Regions from separate parts of the Frondihabitans cladoniiphilus genome, predicted to be linked through region 1. Evidence: predicted binding sites of a transcription regulator. Region 1 holds the regulator's gene; each other region holds the start of a gene.
What was found. Region 1 encodes HrcA, which represses chaperone genes, less so after heat shock. Its sites were predicted from a motif close to TTNGCACTCGNNNNNNNCGAGTGCNAA; they were not measured.
Positions count from the first base shown of each region.

Region 2: a site for HrcA is predicted at 4,142-4,168, ahead of groES (co-chaperone GroES). Genes of this name have one in related genera too.
Region 3: a site for HrcA is predicted at 3,174-3,200, ahead of groL (chaperonin GroEL). Genes of this name have one in related genera too.

Region 1 is NZ_BAABLM010000001.1:602,458-612,941, forward strand. Features, by position in the region: gene ABEA39_RS02825 (pyridoxal phosphate-dependent aminotransferase) at 1-501, shown strand, start outside; gene lepA (translation elongation factor 4) at 632-2,485, shown strand; gene ABEA39_RS02835 (hypothetical protein) at 2,538-3,017, shown strand; gene ABEA39_RS02840 (hypothetical protein) at 3,064-3,222, shown strand; gene ABEA39_RS02845 (DUF1990 family protein) at 3,334-3,984, shown strand; gene hemW (radical SAM family heme chaperone HemW) at 3,997-5,223, shown strand; partial or broken gene ABEA39_RS02855 (DUF4870 domain-containing protein) at 5,296-5,601, opposite strand; gene hrcA (heat-inducible transcriptional repressor HrcA) at 5,679-6,701, shown strand; gene dnaJ (molecular chaperone DnaJ) at 6,780-7,883, shown strand; gene ABEA39_RS02870 (16S rRNA (uracil(1498)-N(3))-methyltransferase) at 7,886-8,641, shown strand; gene ABEA39_RS02875 (HIT domain-containing protein) at 8,665-9,036, shown strand; gene ABEA39_RS02880 (PhoH family protein) at 9,029-10,096, shown strand; gene ybeY (rRNA maturation RNase YbeY) at 10,093-10,484, shown strand, end outside.
Region 2 is NZ_BAABLM010000003.1:126,898-137,381, reverse strand. Features, by position in the region: gene rimI (ribosomal protein S18-alanine N-acetyltransferase) at 1-264, shown strand, start outside; gene tsaD (tRNA (adenosine(37)-N6)-threonylcarbamoyltransferase complex transferase subunit TsaD) at 261-1,316, shown strand; gene ABEA39_RS08775 (DUF4190 domain-containing protein) at 1,500-2,294, shown strand; gene ABEA39_RS08770 (hypothetical protein) at 2,299-2,565, shown strand; gene ABEA39_RS08765 (class I SAM-dependent methyltransferase) at 2,865-4,052, opposite strand; gene groES (co-chaperone GroES) at 4,253-4,549, shown strand; gene rarD (EamA family transporter RarD) at 4,660-5,628, shown strand; gene ABEA39_RS08750 (ABC transporter substrate-binding protein) at 6,123-7,463, shown strand; gene ABEA39_RS08745 (SGNH/GDSL hydrolase family protein) at 7,634-8,386, shown strand; gene guaB (IMP dehydrogenase) at 8,411-9,913, opposite strand; gene ABEA39_RS08735 (branched-chain amino acid ABC transporter permease) at 10,161-10,484, shown strand, end outside.
Region 3 is NZ_BAABLM010000002.1:637,882-648,365, forward strand. Features, by position in the region: gene ABEA39_RS08045 (sensor histidine kinase) at 1-1,298, shown strand, start outside; gene groL (chaperonin GroEL) at 1,499-3,118, opposite strand; gene ABEA39_RS08055 (cold-shock protein) at 3,322-3,525, opposite strand; gene ABEA39_RS08060 (LytR C-terminal domain-containing protein) at 3,717-4,310, opposite strand; gene ABEA39_RS08065 (DUF3263 domain-containing protein) at 4,358-4,630, opposite strand; gene ABEA39_RS08070 (DUF2332 domain-containing protein) at 4,699-5,664, opposite strand; gene msrB (peptide-methionine (R)-S-oxide reductase MsrB) at 5,786-6,187, shown strand; gene ABEA39_RS08080 (nitroreductase family protein) at 6,190-6,738, shown strand; gene ABEA39_RS08085 (hypothetical protein) at 6,810-6,995, opposite strand; tRNA gene ABEA39_RS08090 (tRNA-Thr) at 7,104-7,179, shown strand; gene ABEA39_RS08095 (M15 family metallopeptidase) at 7,295-8,233, shown strand; gene ABEA39_RS08100 (3-oxoacyl-ACP synthase III) at 8,435-9,457, shown strand; gene ABEA39_RS08105 (alpha/beta fold hydrolase) at 9,454-10,484, shown strand, end outside.

The sequences.
Region 1 (10,484 bases):
CTCGCGGCCCTCGACGACGACGACCGGGTCTGGAGCGTCTTCTCGCTGAGCAAGACCTACGCCATGACCGGGGTCCGCGTCGGCTACCTCGTCACGCCCCAGGGCATGGCGGAGACGATGCGTCGCGTGCAGGAGGCCCAGATCAGCTGCGTGGCCGAGCCCGATCAGTACGCCGCGTTGGCGGCCGTGGTCGGAGACAATCAACCGGTTCAGGATGCCCGCCTGCACTATCAGGAGAACCTCCGCCTGGCGAAGTCCCTCCTCGACGCCCACGGTTTCCACTACCTCGATCCGGAGGGCTCCTTCTATCTCTGGATCGACGTCTCCCACGCCTCCCGGGGCGACGTCGCGCAGTGGGCCGAGGACTTCCTCCTCCGGGAGCGCGTCGCCGTGGCCCCCGGGAGTGCGTTCGGGCGGACCGGCGAGGGCTGGATCCGGGTGAGCCTCGCGTCGCCCGCGGAAGCTATCGAGCGCGGGCTCGGAGCGCTGCCCCGGCCGTAGCGCAGCAGGCGGGTGCGGTGCCGGGTGCGGCACGACGGGGGATGCACGTTCTCCACAGCCGGGCACGCGCATCCCCCGTGACATGGGACACTGGTTCGACCGTCAGATCACCTCGCACCAGAAGGACCGCGTGAGCCCCCAAGCAGCAACCGCCCTCGAGCCGGCGTCGACCGCGCCCGAGGCCATCCGCAACTTCTGCATCATCGCGCACATCGACCACGGCAAGTCGACGCTCGCCGACCGCATGCTCGGCATCACCGGCATCGTCGAAGATCGCGCCATGCGCGCCCAGTACCTCGACCGGATGGACATCGAGCGCGAGCGCGGCATCACGATCAAGAGCCAGGCGGTGCGCATGCCGTGGGCGGTCGACGGCACGACCTACGCCCTCAACATGATCGACACCCCCGGGCACGTCGACTTCAGTTACGAGGTCTCCCGCTCGCTCGCCGCGTGCGAGGGCGCGATCCTGCTCGTCGACGCGGCGCAGGGCATCGAGGCCCAGACGCTGGCGAACCTCTACCTGGCCCTCGAGAACGACCTCGAGATCATCCCGGCGCTCAACAAGATCGACCTTCCGGCAGCCGACCCCGACAAGTACGCGGCCGAGCTCGCCCAGCTGATCGGCGGCAAGCCCGAAGACGTGCTGCGCGTCAGCGGCAAGACCGGCATGGGCGTCGAAGAGCTGCTCGATGTGGTCGTCGCGAAGATCCCCGCACCGAAGGGCGTCAAAGACGCTCCGGCGCGCGCGATGATCTTCGACTCCGTCTACGACAGCTACCGCGGTGTCATCACCTACGTGCGCATGATCGACGGCTCGCTCAAGCCGCGCGAGAAGATCCAGATGATGTCGACCCGGGCGATCCACGAGATCCTCGAGATCGGAGTCTCCTCTCCCGAGCCCACGGTGAGCAACGGTCTCAGCGTCGGCGAGGTCGGCTACCTGATCACCGGCGTGAAAGACGTCCGGCAGTCCAAGGTCGGCGACACGGTCACGACCGCCGCCAAGCCCGCGACCGACGCGCTACCCGGCTACACCGAGCCCCTGCCGATGGTGTTCTCGGGTCTCTACCCGATCGACGGCAGCGACTACCCGGTGCTCCGCGAGGCGCTCGACAAGCTCAAGCTGTCCGACGCCGCGCTCGTCTACGAGCCCGAGACCTCGGTCGCCCTCGGTTTCGGCTTCCGCTGCGGGTTCCTCGGCCTCCTGCACCTCGAGATCATCACCGAGCGCCTCGAGCGCGAGTTCAACCTCGACCTCATCACGACCGCGCCCAGCGTGGTCTACGAGGTCACCACCGAAGACAAGAAGACCGTCACGGTCACCAACCCGTCGGAGTTCCCCGACGGCAAGATCTCGAGCGTCGCCGAGCCGATGGTCAAGGCCGCGATCCTGGCGCCGAAAGACTACGTCGGCGTCATCATGGAGCTCTGCCAGGGCCGCCGCGGCACGCTCCTCGGCATGGAGTTCCTCGGCGAAGACCGGGTCGAGCTCCGCTACAACATGCCGCTCGGCGAGATCGTCTTCGACTTCTTCGACCAGCTCAAGAGCAAGACCCAGGGCTATGCGTCGCTCGACTACGAGCCCAGCGGCGAGCAGGAGGCCGACCTCGTCAAGGTCGACATCCTCCTGCAGGGCGAGCAGGTCGACGCGTTCTCGACCATCGTCCACCGCGACAAGGCGTACGCGTACGGCGTGCTGATGACGGGCCGCCTTCGTGAGCTGATCCCGCGCCAGCAGTTCGAGGTGCCGATTCAGGCCGCGATCGGCGCACGGATCATCGCCCGCGAGAGCATCCGCGCGATGCGCAAAGACGTGCTCGCGAAGTGCTACGGCGGCGACATCACCCGCAAGCGCAAGCTGCTCGAGAAGCAGAAGGAGGGCAAGAAGCGCATGAAGACCATCGGTCGCGTGGACGTCCCCCAGGAGGCCTTCATCGCTGCGCTCAGCGGCGACACCGAGGCGGCCAAGAAGGCGAAGTAGGCTCGTCGGTCGGGGCTTGATAGCTATTTAGCGCAGGTGCTAAGTTCGTGGCATGACCACGTTCTGCCTTGCCCCGACTCCCGACCGCGGTGTGGCGTCGCCCGTTCGCCTGACCCTCACGGGAGTCCTCGGTGGGCTCGCGCTCGGGGGAGGGGGCATGGTCGTGGTGTCGGTCGTGAGCGGCGCGGTCGACGTCCTCTCCGATTCCTTCGGACAGGTGTCGCAGAGCATCGCAAACGCCATCGTCTACTCGATCTTCGCCGGTGTCCTCGGAGCCATCATCGGCGTCGTCGTGGGTGCCGCCGTAGGCCTGATCAGCTCGGCCGTCGGCACACTGCTCGCTCGAGCGGGTGGCCGCGCGAGGATCGGGGTCGCCGCCGGCGCGTTCGTCACCGCGGCCGCCCTCTCGTACGAACCGCTCACCCTCTTCGCGCCGGGCCTCGGCGCGTGGCTCATCGCCCTCCCGGTGGCCGCCTTCACCGCCTGGGTCATGACGGTCGACCGCATGCCGCCCCGCCGCCGTCGGCGCTGACCAGACCGAGCGGGCGCTCGACGCGGACTGGGAGCATGCTGGATACATGGTTCCTCTTCTGATCGTCATTCTCATCGTCGGCCTCATCGTGTTCGGTGTCAGCTTCATCGGCACCGCTCTCCACTTCCTCCTCTGGGTCGGCCTGATCATCGTGGTCATCGCGATCATCGGCTGGATCGCCCGCGCCGTTCGCGGTCGGGCGTAGCCCAGTCCCCACCGAATGTACGAAATCGGGTCTCTCTCGCGCGAGGGAGGCCCGATTTCGTACATTCGGCACCCCGCAGCAGCCCGGACAGCACGCGTTTAGACTGACCGGATGCGCCGATCCACCCACACCGAGACCCAGACCACCTACGGGCAGGTCGGGGCGACCCAGGCCCCCGATCTGATGCAGTACCCGCCGGCCGGCTTCCGTCCGTTCGAGGCCCGCACGCGCATCGGCCACGGCGACTCCCGGTTCGAAGCGGCGTGGGCCGCCCTGATGACCTGGAAGGTGCAAGAGCGCAGCGGCATCGAGGTCCGGGTCGACGACATCCCCGCCGAGCACGAACGGGCCTACACGCCGGTCACCTTCGACGACGACGGCACCCCGCTCGACCCCGCCGAGTTCGCCGCCCCCGAGGGGGAGACACAGTTCTCACCCGAGGGCGAGCCCTTCCTCACCGCCGGCACCACCGCCACGCTGAAGATGAAGGCGTACGGCCGCCACGTGGAGGCTCCGGTCCGCGTCGTCTACGTGATCGACGAGCCGATGCGCAAGGGTTTCGCGTACGGCACGCTCGAGGGGCACCCCGAGAACGGCGAGGAGTCGTGGGTGATCGACCAGACCGACGACGGCTCCGTCTGGCTCACCATCCGCTCGTTCTCGCGCCCCGCCAACTGGAAGTGGCGCCTGGTCTACCCGGCCCTCCGTCACCAGCAGAAGAAGTACACCGAGCGGTACCTCCGCGTCCTGGTCGGCGACTAGGCGCGCCCGGCAGTGCCCAGCACTCTTCCGCTCGCCGACCCGGCTCCCGCCGACGGCCTCCTCCCCGACAGCGTCCGCGACGGTGCCGAGTCCCGCAACCTCGGCGTCTACCTGCACGTCCCGTTCTGCCGCGTGCGGTGCGGGTACTGCGACTTCAACACCTACACCGGCGACGAACTCCGGGGCGCGAAGCGCGGCGACTACGCCTCGCAGGCGATCGCCGAGGTGATCGAAGGGGGGAGCATCCTCCGCCGCGCCGGTCTCCCCGAGCGGCCGGTCTCGACCGTCTTCTTCGGTGGCGGGACACCCACGATGCTGCCGTCGTCCGACCTCGCGAGCATGTTCCACGCCGTCGTCGACACCTGGGGTCTCGTGCCCGGCGCCGAGGTCACCACCGAGGCCAACCCCGACTCCGTCGACGAGCAGTACCTCCGCGAGCTCAAGGCGGCCGGCTTCACCCGGGTGAGCTTCGGCATGCAGTCGGCCGTCCCGAGCGTGCTCGCCACCCTCGAGCGCACACACGATCCGGCCCGCATCCCCCTGGTCGTCGCCTGGGCCCGCGACGCCGGCCTCGACGTCAGCCTCGACCTCATCTACGGCACGCCCGGTGAGACCCTGGACGACTGGCGCCGTTCGCTCGACATGGCGCTCGCCCAAGAGCCCGACCATCTCTCGGCCTACTCGCTCATCGTCGAGGACGGCACGAAGCTCGCCCGGCAGATCCGCCGCGGCGAGGTCGCCGAGCCCGACGACGACACGGCCGCCGACATGTACGAACTGGCCGACGCCCGGCTGGCAGAAGCCGGCTACGGCTGGTACGAGGTCAGCAACTGGGCCCGCGGCGACGAGCACGCCAGTCGACACAACCTCGCCTACTGGCAGGGCCACGACTGGTGGGGCGTCGGGCCGGGCGCGCACAGCCACGTCGGCGGCGTCCGCTGGTGGAACGTCAAGCATCCCGCCGCGTACGCCGAGCGCATCGTCGCCGGGGTGTCGCCTGCGGCGGGCCGAGAGACGTTGGATGCACAGGCCCGCCAGACCGAGAAGATCCTGTTGGGCGTCCGTGTCCGCGACGAGTTGCGCGTGTCGGACCTCGACGAGGTCGGACGCTCGGCCGTCGCGGGCCTGATCGCGGACGGGCTGATCGAGGGGCGGCAGGCCATCGCCGGCACCCTCCGCCTCACGTTGCGCGGGCGCCTGCTGGCGGACGCCGTCGTGCGTCGACTCCTCGGCAACTGACCGCCACTGCTTGATGAACTCGAACGTGAGCGGGTACCGGTAGTACTGCCCCCGGTTCGCGGCGACGGCCGCGATGATCGAGAAGATGACGTTGAGCAGGGCCACGATCGGGCCGGTGATCACGCCGATCACGATGATGGTGAGGATGCCGCTGAGCAGCCCGGCGATCGCCACGCCGATCTGGAAGTTCAGGGCGGAGCGGGTGTGCTCTTTGATGAACGGCCCGCGATCGCGCAGGACGAAGTAGCCGATCAACGACGGGATGAACCCGAAGAAGATGCCGCCGATGTGCACGAGCGTGGCCCAGAGCTTCTCGTCTTCGGGGCGCAGGGGCTGAGGCTGGTAGGGGCTTCCGTACGGCTGGCCGGGATCAGTCATGCGGAGAGCATAGTGGCGGTGGAGTACGATTGGCAGTCTTATCGACGGAGTGCCAACGTCGCATGATGGGAGGTCAGATGGTCAGCGAGCGCGGTCTCGAAGTCCTCCGGGTCATCGTGCACGACTACGTGGCCTCCCGCGAGCCCGTCGGGTCGAAGTCCATCGTCGAGCGGCACCAGTTCGGCGTCAGTGCGGCGACCATCCGCAACGACATGGCACTTCTCGAAGAAGAAGAGCTCATCACCGCGCCGCACACGTCGTCGGGGCGCGTGCCGACCGACAAGGGCTACCGGCTGTTCGTCAACCAGCTGGCCGACCTCCGACCGCTGACCAGCGCTCAACGGCAGGCGATCGAGACCTTCCTCGGTCACTCGTCCGATCTCGACGAGGTCCTCAGCCGAACGGTGCGCCTCCTGTCGCAGCTCACCAACCAGGTGGCCCTGGTGCAGTACCCGACTTTCTCGCGGGCGACCGTCCGGCACGTCGAGCTCGTCCGTCTCAGCGAGACGCGGGTCATGACGGTCCTGATCACCGACGCGGGCAACGTCGAGCAGCGCACGCTCGAGATCGGTGCCGAGATCGACGAGGTGTTCCTCGGCGAGCTGCGAGCCACGATCAACGCCCTCGTCGGCGGCAAGCCCCTCCTCGAGGCGGCGAGCCTCCTGCCGACGCTCGTCGAGCGGTTCCGCCCCGAGCGCACCCCCTTCGTCGCCGAGGTCGTGCAGACCCTCGTCGAGCAGGTCACCGCCGGCCGGCAGGAGCGCCTGGTGATGGCCGGCGCCGCCAACCTGGTGCTGACCGAGGACGACTTCAGCGGCAACCTCTTCCCGGTGCTCGAGGCCATAGAAGAGCAGGTCACGCTGCTCCGCCTGTTCGGCGAGATGCGCTCCGACGCCGTCGACGTCGTCGCGAGCATCGGCGCCGAGAACGCCTCGTTCGGCCTCGCCCAGACGTCCGTCGTCTCGAGCGGCTACACGGCCTCCGGGGGCGAGCTGGCCAGGCTCGGGGTGCTCGGCCCGACCCGCATGGACTACTCGACCAACATGGCGGCCGTCCGAGCCGTCGCCCGCTACCTGACCGGACTGCTCGGCGACCGGTAGCAGCGTCGAGACCCGCCCCGAGCATCCCACCCACCCGACTTTCACACGCACGATCCACGAGAAGCACTACGGAGACCAGTGGCAGATCACTACGACGTCCTGGGCGTCGACCGACAGGCGACACCCGACGAGATCAAGAAGGCGTACCGCCGGCTCGCGCGCGAGCTGCACCCCGACGTCAACCCGAGCCCCGACGCGTCGGAGCGGTTCAAAGACGTCACCCACGCCTACGACGTCCTGAGCGACCCGCAGCAGCGCCAGCAGTACGACCTCGGCCCGCAGGCCGGCTTCGGCGGCGGGGGAGGAGGCGGCTTCGGCGACATCTTCGACGCGTTCTTCGGCGGCGGCGGCCAGCAGCGCCAGGGGCCGCGGTCGCGGCGCGAGCGCGGCCAAGACGCCCTGCTCCGGCTCGAGGTCGAGCTCGACGACATCGTGTTCGGCGTGCAGCGCGACATCGAGGTCGACACGGCCGTGCTCTGCTCGACCTGCGACGGATCCTGCTGCGCCCCGGGCACCTCGCCGCAGACATGCGACATCTGCCACGGCTCCGGCCAGATCCAGCGCACGGTGCGCTCGCTCCTCGGCAACGTGCTCACGTCCAGCCCGTGCGGCACCTGCCGCGGCTACGGCACGGTCATCCCCAACCCCTGCCCCACCTGCCAGGGCCAGGGTCGCGTCCGCGCCCGTCGCACGATCCCCGTCGACATCCCCGCGGGAGTCGACACGGGCATCCGCCTCCAGATGCCCGGCCAGGGCGAGGTTGGCCCCGCCGGCGGCCCGAACGGCGACCTGTACCTCGAGGTCAAGGTCAAGCACCACGACGTCTACAGCCGCTCCGGCGACGACCTCCTCGCCACGCTCGAGGTGCAGATGTCCGACGCAATCCTCGGCACCTCCACGACCGTGACCGCCCTCGACGGCGAGATCGAGGTCGAGGTCAAGCCGGGCACGCAGAGCGCCGACGTGATCACCATCAAAGACCGGGGGATCACCCGCCTCCGCGGTTCCGGTCGCGGCGACCTGAAAATCGGGGTGCAGGTGATCACCCCGACGAAGCTCAGCCACAAGGAGCGCGAGCTGATCGAGAAGTTCGCCACCGGGCGCAAGCACGACAAGCCCCAGCTCTCGCAGTTCCAGCAGGGGTTGTTCGGCAAGCTGCGCGACCGGTTCCTCAACTTCTGATCGTGGCGCATTTCTACCTCGTCGAAGAGCTGGCCTCGTCGACCGTCGGCTCCGACGTGGTCGTGACCGGCCCCGAGGCCCGGCACGCCGTCACGGTGAGCCGGGTCCGGCCGGGCGAGTCGCTGCGGGTCGGCAACGGTCGCGGTCTGGTGGTCGAGGGCGAGGTGCGAGAGGCGACCGGCGACCGGCTCGTGCTCGTCGCCGAGACGGTCACCGTGCATCCCCGTCCCGCCCGTCGACTGGTCCTGGTGCAGGCCCTCGCCAAGGGGGATCGCGACGAGTTGGCCGTGCAGGCGGCGACCGAGCTCGGCGTCGACGAGGTCGTGCCGTGGGCGGCCGGTCGGAGCATCTCCCGCTGGGAGGGGCCGAAGGTCGCCAAGGGGATCGCCCGGTGGCAGGCCATCGTCCGAGAGGCCACGAAGCAGTCGATCCGGGCGTACCAGCCCGAGGTGTCGGGCGTCGCGTCGACGGCCGACCTGGTGCGGCGGGCGGCGTCCGCCACGGTGCTGGTGCTGGAGCCAACGGCCGACGCCGCCCTGTCCTCCGTCGAGATCGACAGCACGGGCGACGTCGAGATCGACAGCACGGGCGACGTCCTGATCGTCGTCGGACCGGAGGGCGGGATCACCCCGCACGAGCTGGAGCAGTTCCGGGCGGCGGGCGCCATGGCCGTCCGCCTGGGCGACTCGGTGCTGCGCACCTCCACCGCCGGCCCGGCGGCGCTGGCCGTCCTGTCCACGAGGCTGGGGCGTTGGTGACGGGCCCGGATACGATGGGCACCATGCCAGAGACTGCCGAGCCGTCGATCTTCAGCCGGATCATCGCGCGCGAGATCCCCGCGACCATCGTCTTCGAGACCGACACCGTCATCGCCTTCCAGGACATCGCGCCCAAGGCTCCGGTGCACCTGCTCGTCGTGCCCAAGACGCAGGAGTACGCGAACGTCGTCGAGCTCGCCGCCGGCGACCCGGCCCTGCTGGCCGACGTCGTCGCGGCCGCGAAGCAGCTCTCGCTCGATCCCGAGCTCATGGGGGAATACCCGCTCGGTCAGTTCCGCTTGATCTTCAACACGGGCGAAGCCGTCGGCCAGACCGTGTTCCACGTCCATGCGCACGTCATGGCCGGCCACCTCCAGGAAGGCTCACTTGCCTAGCAGTCCCCGCAACGACCTCCGCCCGGGCGCCTCGGCCTCCGGCGCGTCCACCGGCCCGAGCAAGCGCGTCGACCTGATCGTCGACGGAGTCGCGATGGTGCAGCTCCTCGGCCCGCAAGACCGGCTGCTCCGAGCGGTCGAGAAGCAGTACCCCTCGGTGCGCGTGCTCGTCCGCGGCAACGAGGTCACTCTCGAGGGTCCCGTCGACGACGTCGTCCGCGCACAAGAGCTGGTCGACGAGCTCGTGGCGATGGTGCGCAACGGGCACGACCTGGGCCCCGCCGAGGTCGCCTCCACAGGGCGGATCCTCGACGAGGGCAAGGGGCACCCGGCCGAGCTCTTCGGCACGCCCATCGTCACCAACAAGGGCAAGAGCATCCGGGCGAAGACGCTCGGCCAGAAGGACTACGTCGACGCGATCGACGAGAACACGATCGTCTTCGGCATCGGCCCGGCGGGTACCGGCAAGACGTACCTGGCGATGGCGAAGGCCGTCCAGGCGCTGCAGCGTCGCGAGGTCACGCGCATCATCCTGACGCGCCCGGCCGTCGAGGCGGGCGAGCGCCTGGGCTTCCTCCCCGGCACGCTCACCGACAAGATCGACCCCTACCTGCGGCCGCTCTACGACGCGCTGAACGAGATGATGGACCCCGAGGTGGTGCCCAAGCTCCTCGCCGCCGGCACCGTCGAGGTGGCTCCTCTGGCCTACATGCGCGGTCGCACGCTGAACGACGCGTTCGTCGTCCTCGACGAGGCGCAGAACACCACGCCGGAGCAGATGAAGATGTTCCTGACCCGCCTCGGCTTCGGCTCGAAGATGGTCGTCACCGGCGACGTCACGCAGGTCGACCTGCCCACCGGCGCGTCGGGGCTCCAGCTCGTGACCCGGGTGCTCGACGGAATCGACGACATCCACTTCGCACGGCTGACGAGCGACGACGTCGTGCGGCACACGCTCGTGGCCCGCATCGTGGACGCCTACACGAAGTACGACTCCGAGAAGCAGGCGGCCCAGTTCGCCCGGCAGCAGCAGAACCAGGCCCAGGGAGGCGCGCAGTGAGCATCGAGGTCAACAACGAGTCCGCGATCGAGGTCGACGAGTCGGCCATCCTGCGGTTGGCGACCTTCGCCCTCGACCAGCTCCACGTGCATCCCGAGGCCGAACTGGCCATCGTCCTGGTCGACGAGGGCGCCATGGAGCAGCTCCACGTGCAGTGGATGGACGAGCCCGGCCCCACCGACGTGCTCAGCTTCCCGATGGACGAGCTCCGCCCCGGCACGGAGGACGACCCCACCCCGCCCGGCCTGCTCGGCGACATCGTGCTCTGCCCCCAGGTCGCGACCGCTCAGGCCGTCACCGCGGGGCACTCGGCGCTCGACGAGATGCTGCTCCTCACGACTCACGGCATCCTGCACCTGCTCGGGTTCGACCACGCCGAGCCCGACGA
Region 2 (10,484 bases), on a different contig from region 1:
GTGCGGGTCGACAACCCCGGCGCCCAGGCGCTGTACGAGTCGTTCGGGTTCGAGGGCATCGCCGTGCGGCCGCGCTACTACATGCCCGACGGGGTGGACGCGCTCGTGATGCGGGCCAGGTTGCCCGCGCCGTCGCCTTCGGCTGCACCCTCCGCGCCGGACGACCCGGCACCGTCCGTGCTGTCGCCCGCGCCGCCCGACCCGGCGTCGTCGCCGGCCGACCCGCAGCCCCCGACCGCCACCGAGACCGGAGTGACCCCATGACCCGCGAACCCCTCGTCCTCGGCATCGAGACCAGCTGCGACGAGACCGGCATCGGGATCGTCCGCGGACGCACCCTGCTCGCCAACGTCATCGCCTCCTCGATGGACGAGCACGCGCGCTACGGCGGCGTCGTGCCCGAGATCGCCGCTCGCGCCCACCTCGAGGCCCTGCAGCCCACCCTCGAGGCCGCGCTCGCCGAGGCCGGGGTGACGCTCGACGAGCTCGACGCCATCGCCGTCACGAGCGGGCCGGGCCTGGCGGGGGCGCTGATGGTCGGCGTCGGCGCGGCGAAGGCCCTGGCACTCGGGGCCGGCAAGCCGCTCTACGCGGTCAACCACCTCGTAGGACACGTCGGCGCCGATGTCCTGCGAGACGACGGCACCGAGATCGCGCTGCCGACCATCGCCCTGCTCGTCTCCGGCGGCCACACGTCGCTGCTGCACGTGCGAGACCTCCTCGACGACGTCGAACTGCTCGGCGAGACCATCGACGACGCCGCGGGCGAGGCGTTCGACAAGGTCGCGCGCCTGCTCGGCCTGCCCTACCCGGGCGGGCCTCAGATCGACCGGGTCGCGGTCGCCGGCGACCCGAAGGCCATCCGGTTCCCGCGGGGGCTCACCCTGCCGAAAGACCTGGCGGCACACCGCTACGACTTCTCGTTCTCCGGGCTGAAGACCGCGGTCGCGCGCTGGGTCGAGAAGACCGAGGCCGGGGGAGGCACGGTGCCGGTCGCCGACGTCGCCGCCAGCTTCCGCGAGGCCGTCGTCGACGTGCTGCTCACCAAGGCGTTGGCCGCGTGCGCCGACCTGGGCGTGCCGCGCCTGCTGCTCGGCGGCGGTGTCGTGGCGAACGCGCGGGTGCGCGAGGTCGCGGCGGCCCGCTGTGCTGCGGCGGGCATCGAGCTTCGGATCCCGCCGCTCTCCCTCTGCACCGACAACGGCGCGATGATCGCGGCACTCGGGGCGGAGCTCGTCGCTCGGGGGCGCGAGGCCTCGCCGCTCGGGTTCGGAGCGGACTCGACGCTGCCGGTGACGAGCGCGCAGGCGGTCTAGCGGCGGCGGCTCTGCACTGGCTATTCAGGACGGATGGCGCGCTCGGCCGCCCTGGAGGGGCGAGTGCGCCATCCGTCCTGAGTTGTCGCCGCGCGGGGCCGTTGCTGTTGCTGCGTCGCGCCGGTCGCGGCGTCCCCTGCGTGGGGCCTTGCCCCGCCGGGGTGCGAGCGGAGATCATCGAGCATGACCGATCACACCCCTTCGTCCACTCCCGAGCCCGGATCAGACCACGGCTCGGACGCTCCCACCGACTCGGCCTCGCCCGCGGAGGCCTGGGCGCCGGTCGAACTCGATCACCCCGCCGAGGGCGGCACAGCGGGGGATGCACCTCCCGCCGACTCGCGGCCCGCCTCGGATCCCCCGTCCCACCAGGCCCCCTTCGGCCAATCCGGCTACACGCCCCACCAGTACGGCCAGCCGGCGCCCGGTGAGCAGCAGTACGGGCAGCAGCCTGCCTACGGCCAGCCGGGACAGCCTGCCTACGGACAGCAGGGCCAGCCGGCCTACGGCCAGCAGTCGGGCCAGCCGGGTTACGGACAGCAGGGCCAGCCGACCTACGGCCAGCAGGGCCAGCCCGCCTCCGGGCAGCAGGCGTACGGCCAGCCTTCCTACGGACAGCAGGGTCAGCCCGCGTACGGCCAGCAGCCGGGCTATCCGGGTCAGCCCTACGGCCAGTCGCCCTATGCCCCGCCGCACTACGGCGGCCCCTCGTCGCGCACCAACGGCTTGGCGATCGCGTCGCTGGTCCTCGGCATCGCGGGCATCGTGCTCGTCTTCTTCGCGGGGCTGCCGGGCATCGCCGCCGTCATCCTCGGGTTCGTGTCACGATCGCAGATCAAGCGCACGCGTCAGGCCGGCGCGGGGATGGCCCTCGCCGGGATCATCCTCGGCTTCGTGGCGATCTTCTTCATCGCTGTGTTCCTGGTGTTCTTCATCATCGGGATCACTGCCGACCCGCACGCGTTCGACGGGAACTGAGCAGGTGGCAGCTCCCGCGACGGTGGCCCGTGCATCCCACGCTCTCGTGCTCGCCTACGCCGTAAGGCGACGGTCGTTGCCCCTGGTGGTCGTGGCGCTCCTGACCGGGCGGGCCTCCGTGGGCGCGGACAGCGTTCGAGGGCAGCAGCTCAAGCGGGCCGCGATCGTGGTGGCGGCCGTGTGGGTGGCGGCGGTGGCGCTGGCGGTGCTCGTCGTCGGACTCTGCGTCGCGCTGCTGCTGGTGGTCGTGGTGTTGCCGCTCGGGCACTAGCCGGCGTGTCGCCCGCGGGAGTCGGGCTGCGGAGGCCCCGCTCTCTGCATCGGCGTCGGGCGTCGGTGGGGTGACTCCAGAAGGTGCGGGCTGGGGCGAAGGTGAGCGGCGTGTTCTGGAGTCGTGCGCCCGAGGGGCGGTGGGGTCGCCGGCGGTGACTCTAGAAGGTGCGGGCTGGGGCGAAGGTGAGCGGCGTGTTGTGGGGTCGCTCCGCGCGTGAGAGTCGGGCATGGGGAGCCGCACCGCGAGTGAGAGTCGGGCCCGCGGCGAAGCGAGGTCGCGCAGGCCGAGCGCCGACGCTAGACGCGCTCGCAGAGCAGCGCCGTGTGCCGGCCCGCGACCCGCGTCAGGATGAGCGTGGCCTCGTTCGCGCCGGAGAGCTGCAGCTTCTTGCGGAAGGCCGCGGGGTCGACGTCGACGCCGCGCTTCTTGATCTCCACGCGTCCGATGCCGCGCTTCTTGAGCTCCTGCCGGAGGCGTTTCTCGTCGAGGGGGAAGGTCTCGAGCACCCGGAAGCACTGGGCGAACGGCGTCTCGACCGCGGTCGCGGAGGTGAGGTAGGCGATGTCCCGGCTGATCATCGAGGCGTCGAGGAGGCGGGCCAGGTCGCCGATGAGACGCGCGCGAATCACTCCGCCGTCGGGTTCGTAGACGTACTCGTCGAGGTCGTTCACGTCGACGTCGTCCGAGTCGCCGGCCGCGGTCAATTCGGCGGGCCCGTCGGCACCGAGCACGAGGGCGGCCCGTCGGATGCCCGGACGGGCCAGCGCCCCGAACCACACCCCGACCTCGACGACGGAGCGGTCGACGGAGATCCACTGGCACTCGGCGTCGTCCGGCAGCAGGTCGCGGTCGATGCCGGGGCCGAGCTTGACGCCCGTCGGAAGCTTCGCGGCGAAGCCGAAGGCGGTGTCGAGCGAGGGAGACCAGTCGGCGGGGTCGGACAGGCGAGAGGTCGAGGAATGGCCGGATGTGCGGCGTGCGGGATCGAGGAAGACCGCGTCGATCCCGTCCAGGTCGGCTTCTTCGGCGGTACCCAGACGGACCTCCGCGCCCTCCCACGGTGCCAGGTTGTACGACGCGATTGCTGCCGTGACCTCGTCGCGGTCGACGGCGACGACATCGAGTTCGAGTGCGGCGAAGGCCAGGGCGTCGCCGCCGATCCCGCAGCCGAGGTCGGCCACCCGCGACACCCCGGCCCGCCGGAAGCGCCCGGCGTGGGACGAAGCGACCGGGAGGCGCGTCGCCTGCTCCAGCCCGGCCTCGGTGAAGAGCATGCGGGATGCGAAGTCGCCGAATTTCGAGACCCCCTTGGCTCGAAGGCGTGCCTGGGTCAGCACGGCCGAGACGAGTTCGGGGGAGTGGCCCTGCTTGCGAAGGGCCGAGACCTGCGAGACCATGTCCGCCTTCGAGTCGAACGGCGGCAGGGAGTCGAGCAGTCGAAGCCCCTCGGCGGTGAGGAGCTGGCGGAGCTCGGCGGTGTCCATCCGACCATCCTCGCGCACCGGCGCAGGGCGCACGACGGCGCACCGCCGCTCGCACGACGCCTTGGCGTCGGTCACACCGCGTCGCAGTGTTGGCACTCGGATTGACCGAGTGCCAACCGAGCCCTAGAGTTGTGCTGGCACTCGCACGTGTGAAGTGCCAACTCAAGTTTTCGCCCGCAGTGAGAAAGAAGAGGTCAACCGTGTCGGTCAGCATCAAGCCGCTCGAAGATCGCATCGTCATCCGTCAGGTCGAGGCCGAGCAGACCACTGCTTCCGGTCTCGTGATCCCCGACACCGCCAAGGAGAAGCCCCAGGAGGGCGAGGTCGTGGCAGTCGGACCGGGTCGTATCGACGACAACGGCAACCGCGTTCCTCTCGATGTCGCCGTGGGCGACAAGGTCATCTACTCGAAGTACGGCGGAACCGAGGTGAAGTACGGCGGAGAAGACCTGCTCGTGCTCTCGGCTCGCGACGTGCTCGCAGTCGTCGTCCGCTAAGTACGGACTCGACCGCTCAGCGGTCACCCGAAAGACCCCGTCTCCCAAGAGGCGGGGTCTTTCGCCGTCTCGGAGCCGGCGGCGTCGGCGGCTGTTGCTATGGTCTGCCTGTGAAGAACGAGACGCGTACAGGCCTCCTTACGGCAGTCGCCGCCTACGGGCTCTGGGGCGTGCTGCCCGTCTTCTTCCTGCTGCTGCACCCGGCCGGTGCTCCCGAGATCGTCGCCTGGCGCATCCTCTTCTCCCTCGTCTTCTGCCTCGTTCTCCTCGCAGCCACCCGCGGCTTCCCGCGCTTCCGTGAGATCCTGCGCGACCGCCGTCTCGTGTCGACCCTCGCCCTCGCCGGCGTCGTGATCGTCGTCAACTGGACGACCTTCATCTTCGCCACCGTCACCGGGCACGTCGTCGAGGCGGCTCTCGGCTACTTCATGAACCCCATCGTGACCGTGCTGCTGGGCGTGGTGGTCCTGCGCGAACGACTCCGCTCTGCGCAGTGGGCGGCGGTCGGCATCAGCATCGTGGCCGTGGTCATCATCGCGGTGGGCTACGGGCAGCTCCCCTGGATCTCTCTGCTCCTCGCCTTCTCGTTCGGGTCGTACGGGCTGATCAAGAAGCAGGTGGGCGGCCGCATCGACGCCCTCTCCGGCCTCACGATCGAGACCCTCGCCCTCGCGCCGCTCGCTGCCGTCACCGTCATCATCCTGGCGGTGCTGGGCTCTCAGGGCGTGGGGTCGGGCGTGGTGTTCGGCACGGCCGGCGGGCTCCAGGCCGGCGCCACGGTCGCCTCCGGGGTCATCACCGCCGTCCCGCTCCTCCTGTTCGCCGCGGCGGCCCGGCGGCTTCCGCTCTCGACCCTGGGCCTGACGCAGTACCTGACCCCGATCCTGCAGCTGATCGTCGGCGTCGCGATCCTGCACGAGCCGATGACGAGTGCCCGCTGGGTCGGATTCGCCCTGATCTGGGTGGCTCTCGTCGTCCTGAGCGTCGACGCGATCCGCACCGCGCGGGGGTCTCGTAGCGACGCGACTCTCAGCACGCTCGTGCGTCCGTCAGAGGAGTCTCCGAGACTGGGCGGCTAGGCGTACTCGGCCGTGATGGTGGTGGCACTTCTGGGCCTGTGACACAGGAGGACCCCCTGGCTTGTTGGAGCTGTCGAGTTCTGCCGTCAGCCAGGAGGTCTCGTGTCCCACGCTGAGTCCCGAACCCATCTGCAGGGACGGCTGCTGATCGTCCGCCGCGTCGTCTTCGACCGCCGTCCCGGAAGCCCCGTGCCGCATCGGCGCCGCCAATCCACTGCCGCGCCTCGGAAGCGGCGAGGGCTCTAGTCCGCGGCGCGGTTCTGTGCCGCACGCGGGGGTCTGTGCGGCACGGAAGGGTCTGTGCCGCACGCCCGCAGCCCGAGAGTCACCATCCTGATGGCCCAGTACACCTAGGTCACGAATCGCTAACGAAACGCCGCCTTCTCGATCGGAACACACGGTCGAAACAATCGCGCCCTAGGTTCGACCCAATCAACGGTAGGGCCGCGCGCCATCGCGCAGCCGAATCACCACCGTCATGAAAGGGTTCACGGATGATCAGATCCATCACCGCCCTCAAGGTCCTCGCGGTCGCGGGCGCAGCCACTGTGCTCCTCGCCGGGTGTTCCTCTGGGGGTTCCAGCACGAGCAAGTCCTCGAGCTCGTCGACTCCGTCCGCGTCGAAGAAGACCGATCCTGCAGCCAGCTGCAAGGCGCCGTCGACACCGAGCACCGATGCTCTGAAGATCGGCACCCTCCTGCCGCTCACGGGCTCGCTCGCCTACCTCGGCCCTCCGGCCGTCGCCGGAGCGGGCCTCGCCCTCTCCGACATCAACGCCGCCGGCGGCGTCCTGGGCAAGGACGCCACCATCGCGTCCGCCACCGACTCCGGCGACTCGACCGACCTGACGGTCTCGTCCTCGTCCGCGGCGAAGCTCAAGGCCGCCAAGGTCTCGGTCGTCCTCGGCGCCGAGTCCTCCAGCGTCACGCTGAACGTCATCGACCAGATCACCTCGAGCTGCACGATCGAGATCTCGCCCGCCAACACGGCGTCCTCGCTCTCCGGCTACTCGTCGTACTACTACCGCACCGCTCCGCCGGACTCGGTCCAGGGTTCCGCCCTCGGTCAGAAGATCGTCGGCGACGGCAACGCGAAGGTCGCCTTCCTCGTCTTCAACGACGCCTACGGCACCGGCCTCCGCGACTCGACCGAGAAGGCGATCGAGGCCGCAGGCGGCTCCGTCGTCTACGGCGGCTCGGGCAAGGGCCAGGAGTTCCCTCCCGGCCAGACGACCTTCTCGTCCGAGGTGACGGCGGCTCTGGCCTCCAAGCCCGACGCGATCGTCATCCTGGCGTTCGACGAGACGAAGTCCATCGTCCCCGAGCTCGTCTCGCAGGGCTGGGACATGTCGAAGACGTACATGTCGGACGGTAACACGGCCGACTACTCGACGACCTTCAAGCCGGGCACCCTCGCCGGCGGCCAGGGAACGATCCCCGGCGCTCAGGCCTCGACCGACCTGAAGACCCGTCTCAACGACTGGTACCAGACGAACCAGGGCAAGGCGCTGACCGACTACTCGTACGCCGCTGAGTCGTACGACGCGATCACGCTGACCGCTCTGGCCGCCGAGGCCGGCAAGGGCACCGACGCACCGACCATCCAGGCCAACATGGCCAAGGTGAGCGGCGCGAGCGGCGGCACGAAGTGCACCACCTTCGCCGACTGCAAGAAGCTGATCGACGCCGGTACGAGCATCCAGTACCAGGGCCCCTCGGGAATCGGACCGTTCAACAAGAACAACGACCCGTCGAGCGCGTACATCGGCATCTACAAGTACGACGCCAACAACGTCGACGTGTACCAGAGCAGCATCCAGGGTGCCGTGAAGTAACGACATCCACGCCGTGCACGTCACGGCAGCCGAAGGGCCCGACGGGAGCGATTCCGTCGGGCCCTTTTGTGTCGGCGGGTTCGGGCATCCCCCCTTTTCACCCGTTTGTCCTCCCTTTTGGGGACACGCGATCCGACCATTCGCGTGGTGCGCGTGTGACGATTGTCATGATGACCACGTTGCCCGAGAAGACCCGCGCGCCCGCCCCGAAGCGCTCGTTCTCCGACCTCCTCCTGACGCTCGGGCGACCTCTGCTCCGCATCAGCCTGTTCCTCTATCTGCGCGAGGTCCGGGACGGCGTCTACCCGCGCGACCTCCCGGTCCGCACCCTCGCCGGCAGCAGGACGCTCACGCTCCTCTTCTTCGGCGACATCACCGTCTCCGGCCACGGCGTGCTCAGCTACGGCCTCACCGTCGAGGCGCGAACGAGCGATTTCGTCGCCGCGGCCACCGACCGAGGAGTGCACTGGGACGTCGTGTCGGCCGCCGACCTCACGATGGCTCAGGTGGCCGGGCGCAGCACGTTGGACGCCCAGGGCGTCGACGTCGTGCTGCTGCTGATGGGCATCCCCGACGTCCTCCTCATCACCCGGTCCGAGCAGTGGGCGCGCGACCTGCGCTGCGTCGTGGCCGCCGTCAAACGAGAGGCGGGCGAGGATGCACGGGTCGTCGTCGCAGGGATCCCGCCCATGTCCGACTTCCGCCCCATCCCCTCGCCCCTGCGCGGCCTCATCGACAAGCAGGTGCACCGCTTGAACGAGGCGAGCCGAGCCGTCGCGGAGAGCGACGACAGCGTCGTGTACCTGCCGTTCCCGATCGAGCGGGTCAGCGAGATGTACATCCAGCAGCAGTTCTCGTGGCGGACGATGCACGCGCTCTGGGCGCGGTCGCTCGCCGACGCGGTGGTGGCGCGGCTTCCGTAGCCGCACCCCGCCGCGCCGCGGAGGCTAGCGCCGGTAGTTGGGCGCCTCGACGACCATCTGCAGGTCGTGCGGGTGGCTCTCTTTCAGGCCCGCCGCCGTGATGCGGACGAACTTGCCACGCGCCTTGAGCTCGGGGATCGTGCGCCCGCCGACGTAGAACATCGACTGACGCAGGCCGCCGACGAGCTGGTAGACGACGTTGCCCAGAGCGCCGCGGTAGGGCACCTGGCCCTCGACGCCCTCGGGGATGAGCTTGTCGTCGGAGGGGACGTCGGCCTGGAAGTAGCGGTCTTTGGAGTACGAAGTGTTCTTGCCGCGGGTCTGCATGGCCCCGAGCGAGCCCATGCCGCGGTACGCCTTGAACTGCTTGCCGTTCAAGAAGACCATGTCGCCGGGGCTCTCGTCGCAGCCGGCGAGGAGCGAGCCGAGCATGACGGTGTCGGCACCCGCGACGAGGGCCTTGGCGATGTCGCCGGAGTACTGCAGGCCTCCGTCGGCGATGACCGGGACGCCGGCCTCACGAGCGGCCAGCCAGGCCTCGTACACGGCCGTGACCTGGGGCACGCCGACGCCGGAGACGACGCGGGTCGTGCAGATCGAGCCCGGGCCCACGCCGACCTTGATCGCGTCGGCACCGGCGTCGATGAGCGCCTGGGCGCCGCTGCGCGTGGCGACGTTGCCGCCGATCACGTCGATGTGATCGAAGCTCGGGTCGGCCTTGATGCGCTTGATCATGTCGAGCTCGCCGGTGCTCTCGCCGTTGGCCGTGTCGACCACGAGCACGTCGACGCCCGCGTCGCGGAGAGCCTGTGCGCGCTGCCAGGCGTCGCCGAAGAAGCCGATGGCGGCGCCGACGCGGAGCCGACCCTCGTCGTCCTTGGTGGCGTCGGGGTACTTCTCGCTCTTGTCGAAGTCCTTCACCGTGATGAGGCCGCGCAGCTTGCCCGCCTCGTCGACGAGGGGCAGCTTCTCGATCTTGTGCTGCGCGAAGATCGCGACGGCCGAGTCGGGGTCGATGCCCTCGGCGGCCGTGATGAGCGGCGAGGTGGTCATGACGTCTCGGACGAGGGTCGTGGCCATCTCGAACTTCGAGACGAAGCGCATGTCGCGGTTGGTGATGATGCCGACCAGCGTGCCGTCGCGCTCGACGACCGGGAGGCCGGAGACGCGGAACTGGCCGCAGAGCGCGTCGACGTCGGCGACGGTCGCGTCGGGGGTCGTGGTGACCGGGTTGGTGATCATGCCGGACTCGCTGCGCTTGACCTTGTCGACGTGCGCGGCCTGGTCTTCGATCGAGAGGTTGCGGTGGATGATGCCGAGGCCGCCCTGGCGTGCCATGGCGATCGCCATGCGGGACTCGGTGACGGTGTCCATCGCGGCGGAGAGGAGCGGGACCGCGACCCGGATGCGCTTGGTCAGCCGCGACGAGGTGTCGGCCTCGGAGGGGATGACGTCGGTCTGCCCGGGCAGGAGCATGACGTCGTCGTACGTGAGTCCGATGAAACCGAAGGGATCCGGCTGGTCCATGAGCCACCTTTTGAGTGAGGAGAACGGGGAAGGGGGGATGCCCGGCGTCGCCTTCGAGGACCGGTGATACATATTAACCCGAGTGCCGCGTTTCCATTCCCCGGGAGTCCATCGGAAAGCCATACTGACCTGTGTCCCGACTGTGTTCTGCGTGAAACACAGCAGACACATAGGGAAAGTACTGTCAACGACGACGGCGAGCCAGACCCTCGGGGAAATGTCCTGACTGGGCCGTCCAGGAGGTTCTGTGACTCTCAACCCGACCATCGCCCGACCGGCCCGGAGCCACTCGTCACGACGGAGCCAGCCGTCATGGCGGAGCCACTCGTTGCGGCAAGGAAGCCCCTCGAGACGGCGCCACTCCCTCGTCCTCGTGGCAGCGATGATGCTGCTGGCACTCCTCGCCAGTGCGACGTCGCTCGCCTTCGGCCCGAGCGCGGCTCACGCCGCCACGACCACGCCCTGCGTCGTCGACACCACGACCGGCTGCATCCAGGGCACCCTGCTCCGCAGTGACGGGAAGCCCGCCGCCGGAGTCACCATCACGGCCAAGCTGGGCGGCACCTCCCTC
Region 3 (10,484 bases), on a different contig from region 1:
GGCGCCTCGTGGCCGCCGAGCGGCGCCTATCCAGCGCCAGTCCGGCGGTGTACGTGACCGTCGTAACGGGCACCAATCTGGCGGCGACCAGCAACACGATCGCTCGATTCGTGTACATCTTCCTGGGCTTCGGCCTCTCCGTCATCGTGCTCGGCGCGGCGATCACCCGGCTCCTCGTCACGTCGACCTTCGCCCCTCTCCGCGACGTGGAAGACACGGCCGCACGCTTCGCCGACGGCGATTTCAGCCAGCGTCTCGATTCGACGACTCCGAACACCGAGGTCGGACGTCTCAACCGCAGCCTCAACATCATGCTGAGCCGAATCGACAACGCCTTCGACGACCGCGCCAAGACGATCGACCAGATGCGCCGGTTCGTCGGCGACGCAAGCCATGAGCTGCGCACGCCGCTCGTGTCGTTGCGGGGCTACGCGGAGCTGTACCGGATGGGGGCGCTCACCAAAGAAGAAGACGTGGCCCAGGCGATGGAACGCATCGAGAAAGAGGCCATCCGCATGGGCGGACTGGTGCAAGACCTCCTCCAGCTGGCGCGCCTCGACGAGTCCAAGCCGCTCGAGCTCGGCCCGGTCGACCTGGTCACGATCGCCCGCGACTCCGCTCTCGACACGATGGCCTCGAACACCGACCGTGAGATCCGGGTGCTCGTGCGCGAGCCCGTCGAGCCCGGCGCCGATTCCACCGAGGAGTACGAGGTTCCGGCACCCCTGAACCCCGCGGGGGCGAGCGCCGCGAACGTCACCGGCCCCATCGCCTTCGCCGGTGCGACACTCGCCCGCCTCCGCAGCCGACGAGCACGCGCCGTCGTCGAGCCCGGGTCGGACACCGCGGCGGCCCGGCCTCAGCTCGACCCCGTCGTCGAGAGCGCCATCAGCCCGATCGTCCTCGGCGAGGAGAACAAGATCCGTCAGGTCGTCACCAACCTCATGGGCAACGCCATGCGCTTCACCGAGCACGACGCGCCCATCGAGCTCGCCGTGCAGGCCGACCCGGGCCGCGGCATGGCCACCATCGACGTGATCGACCACGGCGAGGGCATCCCCCCGCAGATCCGCGAGAAGATCTTCCAACGCTTCTGGCGCGCCGACTCCTCGCGCACGCGCGACACCGGCGGCAGCGGCCTCGGGCTGGCCATCGTGTCGGGTATCGTCGCGGCCCACAAGGGTGAGGTCGACGTGTTCGACACCCCGGGTGGAGGCGCCACCTTCCGCGTCGCGTTCCCCCTGCTGCCCGAGCAGCTCGCGCAGGCGCGCCCCGTCTCGCCCTCCGCCGCTTCGTAGCTCGCCGGCGTCCGCGTCCCCGCCTAAACACCCACCGTCGGCACGAACACCCACCCTAGGCGCGGTGTTCATGCCGACAGCAGGTGTTTTCGGCCAGCACGCACCCCCGCACAACGGCAAAGGCCGGCTCCCCCGAGGGGGAACCGGCCTGAGCGGTGAAGCGGCAGCGCCTGAGGCGGTACTGCGGTGGAACCAGCGGACTAGAAGTCCATGCCACCCGTGGGGTCGCCGGCCGGAACCGGGTTCTTCTCGGGCTTGTCGGCGACGACGACCTCGGTGGTGAGGAAGAGGCCGGCGATCGAGGCGGCGTTCTGCAGAGCCGAACGCGTGACCTTGGCGGGGTCGATGATGCCGGCGGCCAGCATGTCGACGTACTCGCCGGTCGCGGCGTTGAGGCCCCAGCCGACGGCGAGGTTGCGCACCTTGTCGGCGACGACGCCGGGCTCCATGCCCGCGTTGAAGGCGATCTGCTTGAGCGGAGCGTCGATGGCGACACGGACGATGTTGGCGCCCGTGGCCTCGTCACCGGTCAGTTCGAGGGTGTCGAGCACCATCTTGCCGGCCTGGATCAGAGCAACGCCACCACCGGCGACGATGCCCTCTTCGACGGCAGCCTTCGCGTTGCGGACGGCGTCCTCGATGCGGTGCTTGCGCTCTTTGAGCTCGACCTCGGTCGCAGCGCCGGCCTTGATGACGGCGACGCCACCGGCCAGCTTCGCGAGACGCTCCTGGAGCTTCTCGCGGTCGTAGTCGGAGTCGGTGTTCTCGATCTCGGCGCGGATCTGACGAACGCGGCCCTCGATCTGCTCCTTGTCTCCGGCACCTTCGACGATGGTGGTCTCGTCCTTGGTGATGACGACCTTGCGAGCACGGCCCAGGAGGTCGAGGGTGGCGTTCTCGAGCTTGAGTCCGACCTCCTCGGCGATGACCTGACCACCGGTGAGGATGGCGATGTCCTGGAGCTGAGCCTTGCGACGGTCTCCGAAGCCGGGGGCCTTGACGGCGACCGACTTGAAGATGCCGCGGATCTTGTTGACGACGAGGGTCGCGAGAGCCTCACCGTCGACGTCCTCGGCGATGATCAGGAGCTGCTTGCCCGACTGGATCACCTTGTCGACGATCGGCAGCAGGTCTTTGATGTTCGAGATCTTCGAGTTGACGATCAGGATGTAGGCGTCTTCGAAGACGGCTTCCTGGCGCTCGGGGTCGGTCACGAAGTACTGCGACAGGTAGCCCTTGTCGAAGCGCATGCCCTCGGTGAGCTCGAGCTCGGTGCCGAAGGTGTTCGACTCCTCGACGGTGACGACACCCTCCTTGCCGACCTTGTCGATGGCCTCGGCGATGAGCGCGCCGATGGTCGGGTCGGCGGCGGAGATGGAGGCCGTGGCCGCGATCTCTTCCTTGGTCTCGATCTCCTTGGCGTTCTCGAGCAGCTGCGCGGAGACGGCCGCGACGGCCTTCTCGATGCCGCGCTTGAGGCTGATCGGGTCGGCGCCGGCGGCGACGTTGCGAAGTCCCTCGCGAACGAGGGCCTGGGCGAGCACCGTGGCGGTGGTCGTGCCGTCTCCGGCGACGTCGTCCGTCTTCTTGGCGACCTCCTTGACCAGCTCGGCGCCGATCTTCTCGTACGGGTCGTCGAGCTCGATCTCCTTGGCGATGGACACACCGTCGTTGGTGATCGTGGGGGCGCCCCACTTCTTCTCCAGAACGACGTTGCGACCACGCGGGCCGAGGGTGACCTTTACAGCGTCGGCCAGAATGTTGAGGCCACGCTCGAGGCCACGACGGGCCTCTTCGTCAAAAGCAATGATCTTAGCCATGTGTGTTTTTCGTCCCTCCCGGACGTCGTGGGGCGGATGAACCCCTGCAAGAGCTTTGGCACTCACTACACGTGAGTGCCAATTGATTCTGGCACTCTGCAGGGTCGAGTGCAAGCCGCACGAAGAACGCCGCTCACGAAGGTGAGCGGCGTCCCGAAGGAGGAGACGGGGGATGCACGGCACGCCGTGCAGCCCCGTGCGGGTCAGGCGAGGCGAACGCCCTCGGCCTGCGGCCCCTTGTTGCCCGTCCCGACCTCGAACGTGACGGCCTGGCCCTCTTCGAGGACCTTGTACCCCGTCATGTCGATGGCCGAGTAGTGGACGAAGACGTCTTGTCCGCCCCCCTCGACGGTGATGAAACCGTAGCCCTTTTCAGCGTTGAACCACTTGACGGTTCCGTTGGCCATGTCGTACTCCCTGCTGGTGTTTCGGCAGCTGCTACCTGCCCCGGTGGTGCCCAGGATCCTGCCCTGGTGAAACCAGATAGTAGTGAAAACAGGGAGCGAGAACTGTACCCCGCGAGTAAAAAATCGTCGCGAACGAACGATATGGAGCGGTTCTTAATACGGCCGTAACGTGAGCGTCACGCAGGTGTCGATCAGCCCGAGAAATCGCTGCCGAGCACGACGGTGACGGTGGCCCCCGGGAACTCCGTGCTCACCTGCACCGTGGCGATGCCGAGCGACTTGGCGACGCCCAGGGCGATCGACTCGTTGCCCTCGCCGGCGGTGTAGTAGACGACCGACTGCGTCAGTGCCTTCGTCGCGTTGCCCTCGTTGCCGACCTTCCAGCCGGCGGTCTTCAGCTTCGTCCCCGCCGTCGCGGCGAGCCCCCGAGTGGTGGTCGAGTTCAGCACCGAGATCGTCGTCGAGGCCGGCACCGACCCGGGCGTCGCCGGAGTGGGCGTCGGCGTCGGCGTGACCGTGGGGGTGGGGGTGGCCGAACCGGTGGCGGACCCGGTCGCCGAGGCACTGGCGGTCGAGCCGCCGGCAGCGCTCGAGCCGTTGAACTGGAAGCTCGCGTCGGTGGCGAGGAGGACGCCGTAGCCGGCGCCGACGAGGATCCCGCAGGCGAGGGCGGCCCAGGCGAACACGATGAGCCCGTGGTGCCGGCGGCCGCCCGCGCGGTGGGCGCCGACGCGCAGCAGCGAGTCGGGGACGCCGTCGAAACGATCGGGAGCGAAGTGGGCCATGGGCGGATTCAGGTCTTCCGTGGGTCGGTGGGCCGGAGCCCTCGAGGTCAGCGGGCCGAGGGCCCGAAGGTGCGAGTCGTTCGCGCGGCGGCCCGGGAGTCGCGCAGGCGCAGCAGTCTCCCGACGAGCATCGGCGCGTAGGCCAGTGCAGCGGGTCGTTCTATGAGAGAGCCGAGCAGTTGCTGATACCGGGGCGCGCTGAGCCCGAGTTCGCGGCGGATCGCCGCTTCTTTCGGCGCAGCACCGACGGGTGCGCTCTGCTCGAAGTCGAGGATGCGGCGATCGCGCTCGGTGAGTCCACCCACGTGCTCGTCCTGCATCGGCCCTGCCCTTCGGTTTCCGTCATCCTAGGGCCGCACCCGGCGAAGGCTGCGGAGGCGCGACGGACTCAGACCGCCTCGAGAACCGTGCCGTGGGCATCCCCCGTCGCGATGGCGCGTCCGTCCAGGGCGAGGGTCGCGAAGTGCTGCCGCTCTCGAGCCGCAGCCGGCAGAGTGGCGTCGATCCCGCCGAGCGACCCTGACTTCTCGTACGAGATCCACCGCACCCCGAGCCGCGCGATCTCGTCGACGAAGGCCTGCCGCCGCTCCCCCGGCAGGTACACGAGGCTGCCTGTCGAGACCACCACCGGCGTGAGCGTGGGATGCACGAGCCCCACCATCTCGGAGAGCCCGCCCACGGCGTCCCCCTCCCGCACCTCCGTCGGCTCCGCGGCCGCGATGCGTGCGGCTGCTCGCAGCAGCGCCACCCGCTCGTCCTGCCCCGGCCAGAGGAGGGTCTCGAGCCAGAGGAGGTCGGCGTCGTCGCGGACGTCGAGCGGAGAGAGGTCGAGGCCGGCGCGGAAGCGGATCTCGGGCAGTCGGGCGGACGTCGGCACGAGCATCCCCCGGCTCACGGCTCGGACTCGGACCGCCGACCGCGCGTCTCCGAGGACGACGGAGCCCGAGGGTCCGTCGACCGTGACGGCGTAGCGGTCGGGGTAGAGGCAGAGCCCCGCGGAGGCGCCGACCTCGAGGAGGGCGACCGGCGCCTCGATCCGCGTGAGGGCCGCGGCGACCGGAGCCACCCGCCGGACGTCGTTGGTCTGGGTCGAGCGCCGGTCGAGTTCGTGGACGAATCGGTCGGCGTGCGCCAGCAGCCAGGTCCGGAGAGAGGGGAACGGCCCGAGGCCCGATCCGAGGAGACGACTGACCGCGAACACGAGGACGGGCTGCCGCTGTGATGCTCGCGCGCGATCGATCAGGGCGACGAGGTCGGCGTCGCTTGCGACACCGCGCGCCCACGCCGCATAGAGAGAGGAACCGGAACGCTCCGCGACGTCGGCGAATTCGGCGAAGCGCTGGGCCGTGTCCATGCCGCGAGCATACGGTCCGCTCGCGGCCGGCACGCGGGTGACTCACGGAATGCGCCCGGCCTCCACAGTGTTGAATGAACGGGCGCCGGTGACGGCGCCGACCCCGAACGAAGGAGAACTCGTGGACTACAAGATCCAGAAGACCGACGCCGAGTGGCGCGAGGAACTGAGCCCCGAAGAGTTCGCCGTGCTGCGCCAGGCCGCGACCGAGCGTCCGTGGACGGGCGAGCTGCTCGACGAGAGCCGCGCCGGCGTCTACACCTGTGCGGCCTGCGGCAACGAACTCTTCAAGAGCGGCACCAAGTTCGACTCCAACTGCGGCTGGCCCTCGTTCTACGAGTCCGTCCGCCCCGAGGCTGTCGAGCTGATCGAAGACAAGTCGCTGGGCATGGTGCGTACCGAGGTCCGCTGTGCGAACTGCGGCTCGCACCTCGGCCACGTGTTCGACGACGGCTTCGGCACGCCGACCGGCGACCGCTACTGCATGAACAGCCTTTCGCTCGAGTTCACGCCGGGCGAGTAGGCATGACGGCTCTCGAGGCCGCGCGCCGTCGTCGGTCACGCTCGAAGGTGACCGACGAGGCGCCCTCCGACGAGCAGTTCCTCGAACTGGTGTCGGCGGCCGCCACGGTCGCCGACCACAGTGAACTGCAGCCCTGGCGCCTGATCGAGTTCCGAGGCCACTCCCGCGCCGCAGTGGGTCGCGCCATTGCGGCCGCGAGCGGAGCGACGGGCGACGCCGCCGACAAGCTCGCCGGCAAGGCCCTCCGTTCGCCGCTGCTGGTCGCCGTCGTCGTCTCTCCGCGCGACAGCCGCAAGGTGCCCTACTGGGAGCAGGAGGCGGTCGCATCCGGCGTCGCCCACCTGCTCAGCCTCCTTCTCGACGAGGCCGGTTGGGGTGTCATGTGGCGCACGGGCGTCTGGACCCGCTCGCCCGAGGTCGCCGAGGCGCATCGGCTGGCCCCCGGCGAGAACCTCCTCGGCTGGCTCTACATCGGTGGCAGGCCCGACCGCGACGACGACGGAAGACCCCGCAAACCGGTGGATGCACGTCGCTTCGTCACCTCGTTGTAGCGCTTCTCTCCCCCTGAACACGAAGAAGCCGCCCGGGCGACCGGGCGGCTTCTTCTCTGCGGGATGGCGGCTTACCAGGAACGGTCGCTGCGCCCGATGAAGGTCATGGGGATGAAGAGGGCCGCGGTGCAGGCGAGGATGCCGCCGAGGAAGGTCAGGTAGCGCCACGCCTCGGCGACCTGGAACGCCAGGCCGAAGCAGAACATGCCGAAGAGGAACAGCGCGATGGCCAGGACGGCGATGATGATTTTCGACAAGGGAACTCCTCAGGTGTTCGGCGACTCCCTCTAGAGTAGGCCCTTCCGGCGGCACCTCGCATCGCGGACGACGGGAGCGCCTTGTCGTTTAGACTGTCAGGGCTTCATGCCGACTTGGCGCAATTGGTAGCGCAGCTGTCTTGTAAACAGCAGGTTGCGGGTTCAAGTCCCGCAGTCGGCCCCACGTCTTTCCGGTCGCTCGGCCTCCCTCTCGACAGGGCCCCTGGTTCCGTCACCCAAGCAGGGGCGACCCGCTTTGGGGAGCAGACACCGCGGCCGTCTGCTGCGAGGTTGGACGCATGCCCCTGCTTCACCCGTCCGCCGTCCGCCGCGCCCGCCGAGACCGCTCGCCCCTGACGCGCCGGCTCGTCGTCGCCGCGACGTCGGCGCTCGTGGCCGCCGGTCTCGTCGCAGCGGCTCTGTCGACGACGGCGACCGCCGAAGCGGCGACCACCACGAGCAGCGCGACGAGCTCCTCGGCCGGCAGCTCCGCGAGCAAGGCCTGGGGCGGCTACAGCAACGGATCCATTCCCCTGACCGCTCTGACGAGCATCCCCGGCGGCTATCTCCGCCCCGACGCCGCGACGGCCTACACGGCCCTCGCCGCTGCGTTCACCGCGACCTTCCACGAGCCCCTCACCGTCGTCGAGGGCTACCGGAGCCTCGACTCGCAGACCGCGATCTTCCAGTCGCGCTTCACCGTCTCGGCCACCCCGACCCCGATCTCGTGGAACGGCCAGTACTGGACGCAGAACGCCGGCGCCGCGATCGCGGCGGTCCCCGGGACCTCCGTCCACGGGTGGGCTCTCGCCATGGACCTCGGGTCGAACGTGCAGATCGCCTCGAGCCCCGAGAAGGCCTGGGTCGACGCGAACGGTCCGGCCTTCGGCTGGTATCCCGTCGGCAATGACTTCGGCGAGCCGTGGCACTTCGAGTTCACGCCCACCGGCACGAGCGCGTATCCGACCACGGCGTCCACGACGCCGGTCGCCACCGGCCCGGGTGGTGCCGTCGTCGTCGGCGGCGCCACTGCACCGTCGGCGATCTTCGTCGCTCCGGCCACCGCATCGACGGGCGCCGCCGACGAGAGCGCTCCCCCTGTCACCACCGGTCTGGACGCCGACGCCTTCCGACCCGCAGCCGACTCGGACCCGACACCGGGCATCCTCGCCCTGCCGTACGCCCCGGACGGCCTCCGCGTCGGAGCGGCCTCGATCGTGGACCGCACGAACGGCTGACACCCCTTTCACGCGTCATCCCTCGGCCGGACCCCCGCGCCCGGAGCCGCCCCGCGGCGCCGCATATTCTTCCGTCGGCATATATCCGGGGGACGTCCGGCAACCATCCAGATGAAGGGGTCGTAAACTCGAGGGGGCTTTCACGCGCCCGGAATACGTCCGAGCGCACCTCGGGCCCGAACAACTCGATAGGGAGTTCCGTTGGACGGAAATGCAACGACGAGGCACAAGAACGTCGCGCTCTTGTCGGTGACCAGCACGCTGGCCGACCGCGTGACCACCTCCGATGAACTCGATCGTCGCCTCCAGCCCGTCCTCAAACGCCTGAAGCTGCCCAAGGGCCTCCTCCAGCGCGTCGCGGGCGTCATCGAACGCCGCAACTGGAGCGACGGGCAGACCTTCGAGAAGGCGGCCATCGACGCCGGCAAGCGCGCCCTCGCCGAGGCCGGCATCCGCCCCGATCAGGTCGGGCTGCTGATCAACACGTCGATCACTCGTCGCAACCTCGAGCCCTCCGTCGCCGTGCACCTGCACGACGGTCTCGGCCTGGGTTCAGCGGCCCTCAACTTCGACATCGCGAACGCCTGCCTCGGGTTCGTCAACGGCATGAACCTGGCCGCGTCGCTGATCGACGCCGGTCAGGTCGACTACGCCGTCATCATCGACGGCGAGGACTTCGACGACGTCCAGAACAACACGGTCGAACGCCTCCTCAACGGGAACATCGCCCGCCGCGACTTCATGAGCGAGTTCGCCAGCCTCACGCTCGGATCAGGAGCGGCCGCGGCCGTCCTGGGGCGAGCGGACGCGCATCCCGAGGGCCACCGCATCGTCGGGGGCATCACGCGCTCGGCGAGCCAGTACAACGACCTCTGCGTCGGCACCATCGACGGCATGTTCACCGACGCCAAGGGGCTGCTCAAGCACGGCATGGAGCTCGTCGTGCAGGCCTGGACCGACGCCAAGAAGGAGTGGGACTGGGCCGGAATGGACCGCTACGTCATGCACCAGGTGTCGGACATCCACACCGCCGACTTCGTCAAGTCCGCCGAGCTCGACCGCGATCTCGTCCCCCTCACGTACCCGCGGCTGGGCAACGTCGGATCGGCGTCGATCCCGATCACTCTGGCCGGCGAGAAGGAGACGCTCTCGAAGGGCGACCGCGTCCTCCTCATGGGCGTTGGCTCCGGCATCAACACGGCCATGACCGAGATCGCCTGGTGACCTCGCGCCTGCCGCGAGCGGCTCGAGCCGTTCAACCGGCGAAGTTCCCTCCGGCCGGCCTGCCGGGCCTCGACCCCGCGTTCTCCCGCCTCGTCACGGCGGCCGACCGCACCTGGCACCTGCTCGACAATCAGGCCGCGCTCGACGCCGCCGGCGTCACACCCGCCGGCACCGTCCTCTGCGTCCACGGCAACCCCACCTGGTCGTACCTGTGGCGTTCGTTCGTCTCGAAGGCCACCGAGCAGGCGCTGGCCGGCGGCACGGCCTGGCGGGTCGTCGCCGTCGACCAGCTCGACATGGGCTTCTCGGAACGCACGGGCGTCGAACGCGACCTCACCCTCCGCATCGGCGACCTGGCCGATCTGACCGATGGGCTCGCTCTCGAAGGCCCCGTCGTCACGTTCGGCCACGACTGGGGTGGAATCATCTCGCTCGGCTGGGCCGTCGACCACCGCGCGCAGGTCGCCGGAGTCATGCTGCTCAACACCGCGGTCGAGCAGCCGTCCGACTCGAAGATCCCCGCGCCGCTGCGACTCGCTCTCGGCAAGGGAGTGCTCGGGCCGGCGACGGTGTCGACGACGGGATTCCTCGAGACGACGCTGGGGCTCGCGCATCCCCCGCTCTCGCCACTCGTGAAGGACGCCTATCGGGCACCCTACCGCGGGGCCTCTCGCCGAGGGGGCATCGGCGCCTTCGTCGGCGACATCCCGGTCGACGCGGCGCACGTCAGCGAGGCCGAGCGGCGCCGGGTCGCCTCCGCGATCGCCCGGCTCGAGGTTCCGGCCCTCATGCTCTGGGGCCCGCGCGACCCGATCTTCAGCGACCGCTACCTGGACGACCTCCGCTCGCGCCTGCCGCAGGCCGACGTCCACCGCTTCGAGGGCGCCGGCCACCTGATCGCCGAAGACGTCGACTACGCCGCGGCGGCCCTTACCTGGCTCGACGACCGGGTCGCCGCCCCCGCCGAGGCGGAACCCGAAACGGGGGATGCCCGCCGCGCCGCGCCGACGGAGACCTCGACGTCGCT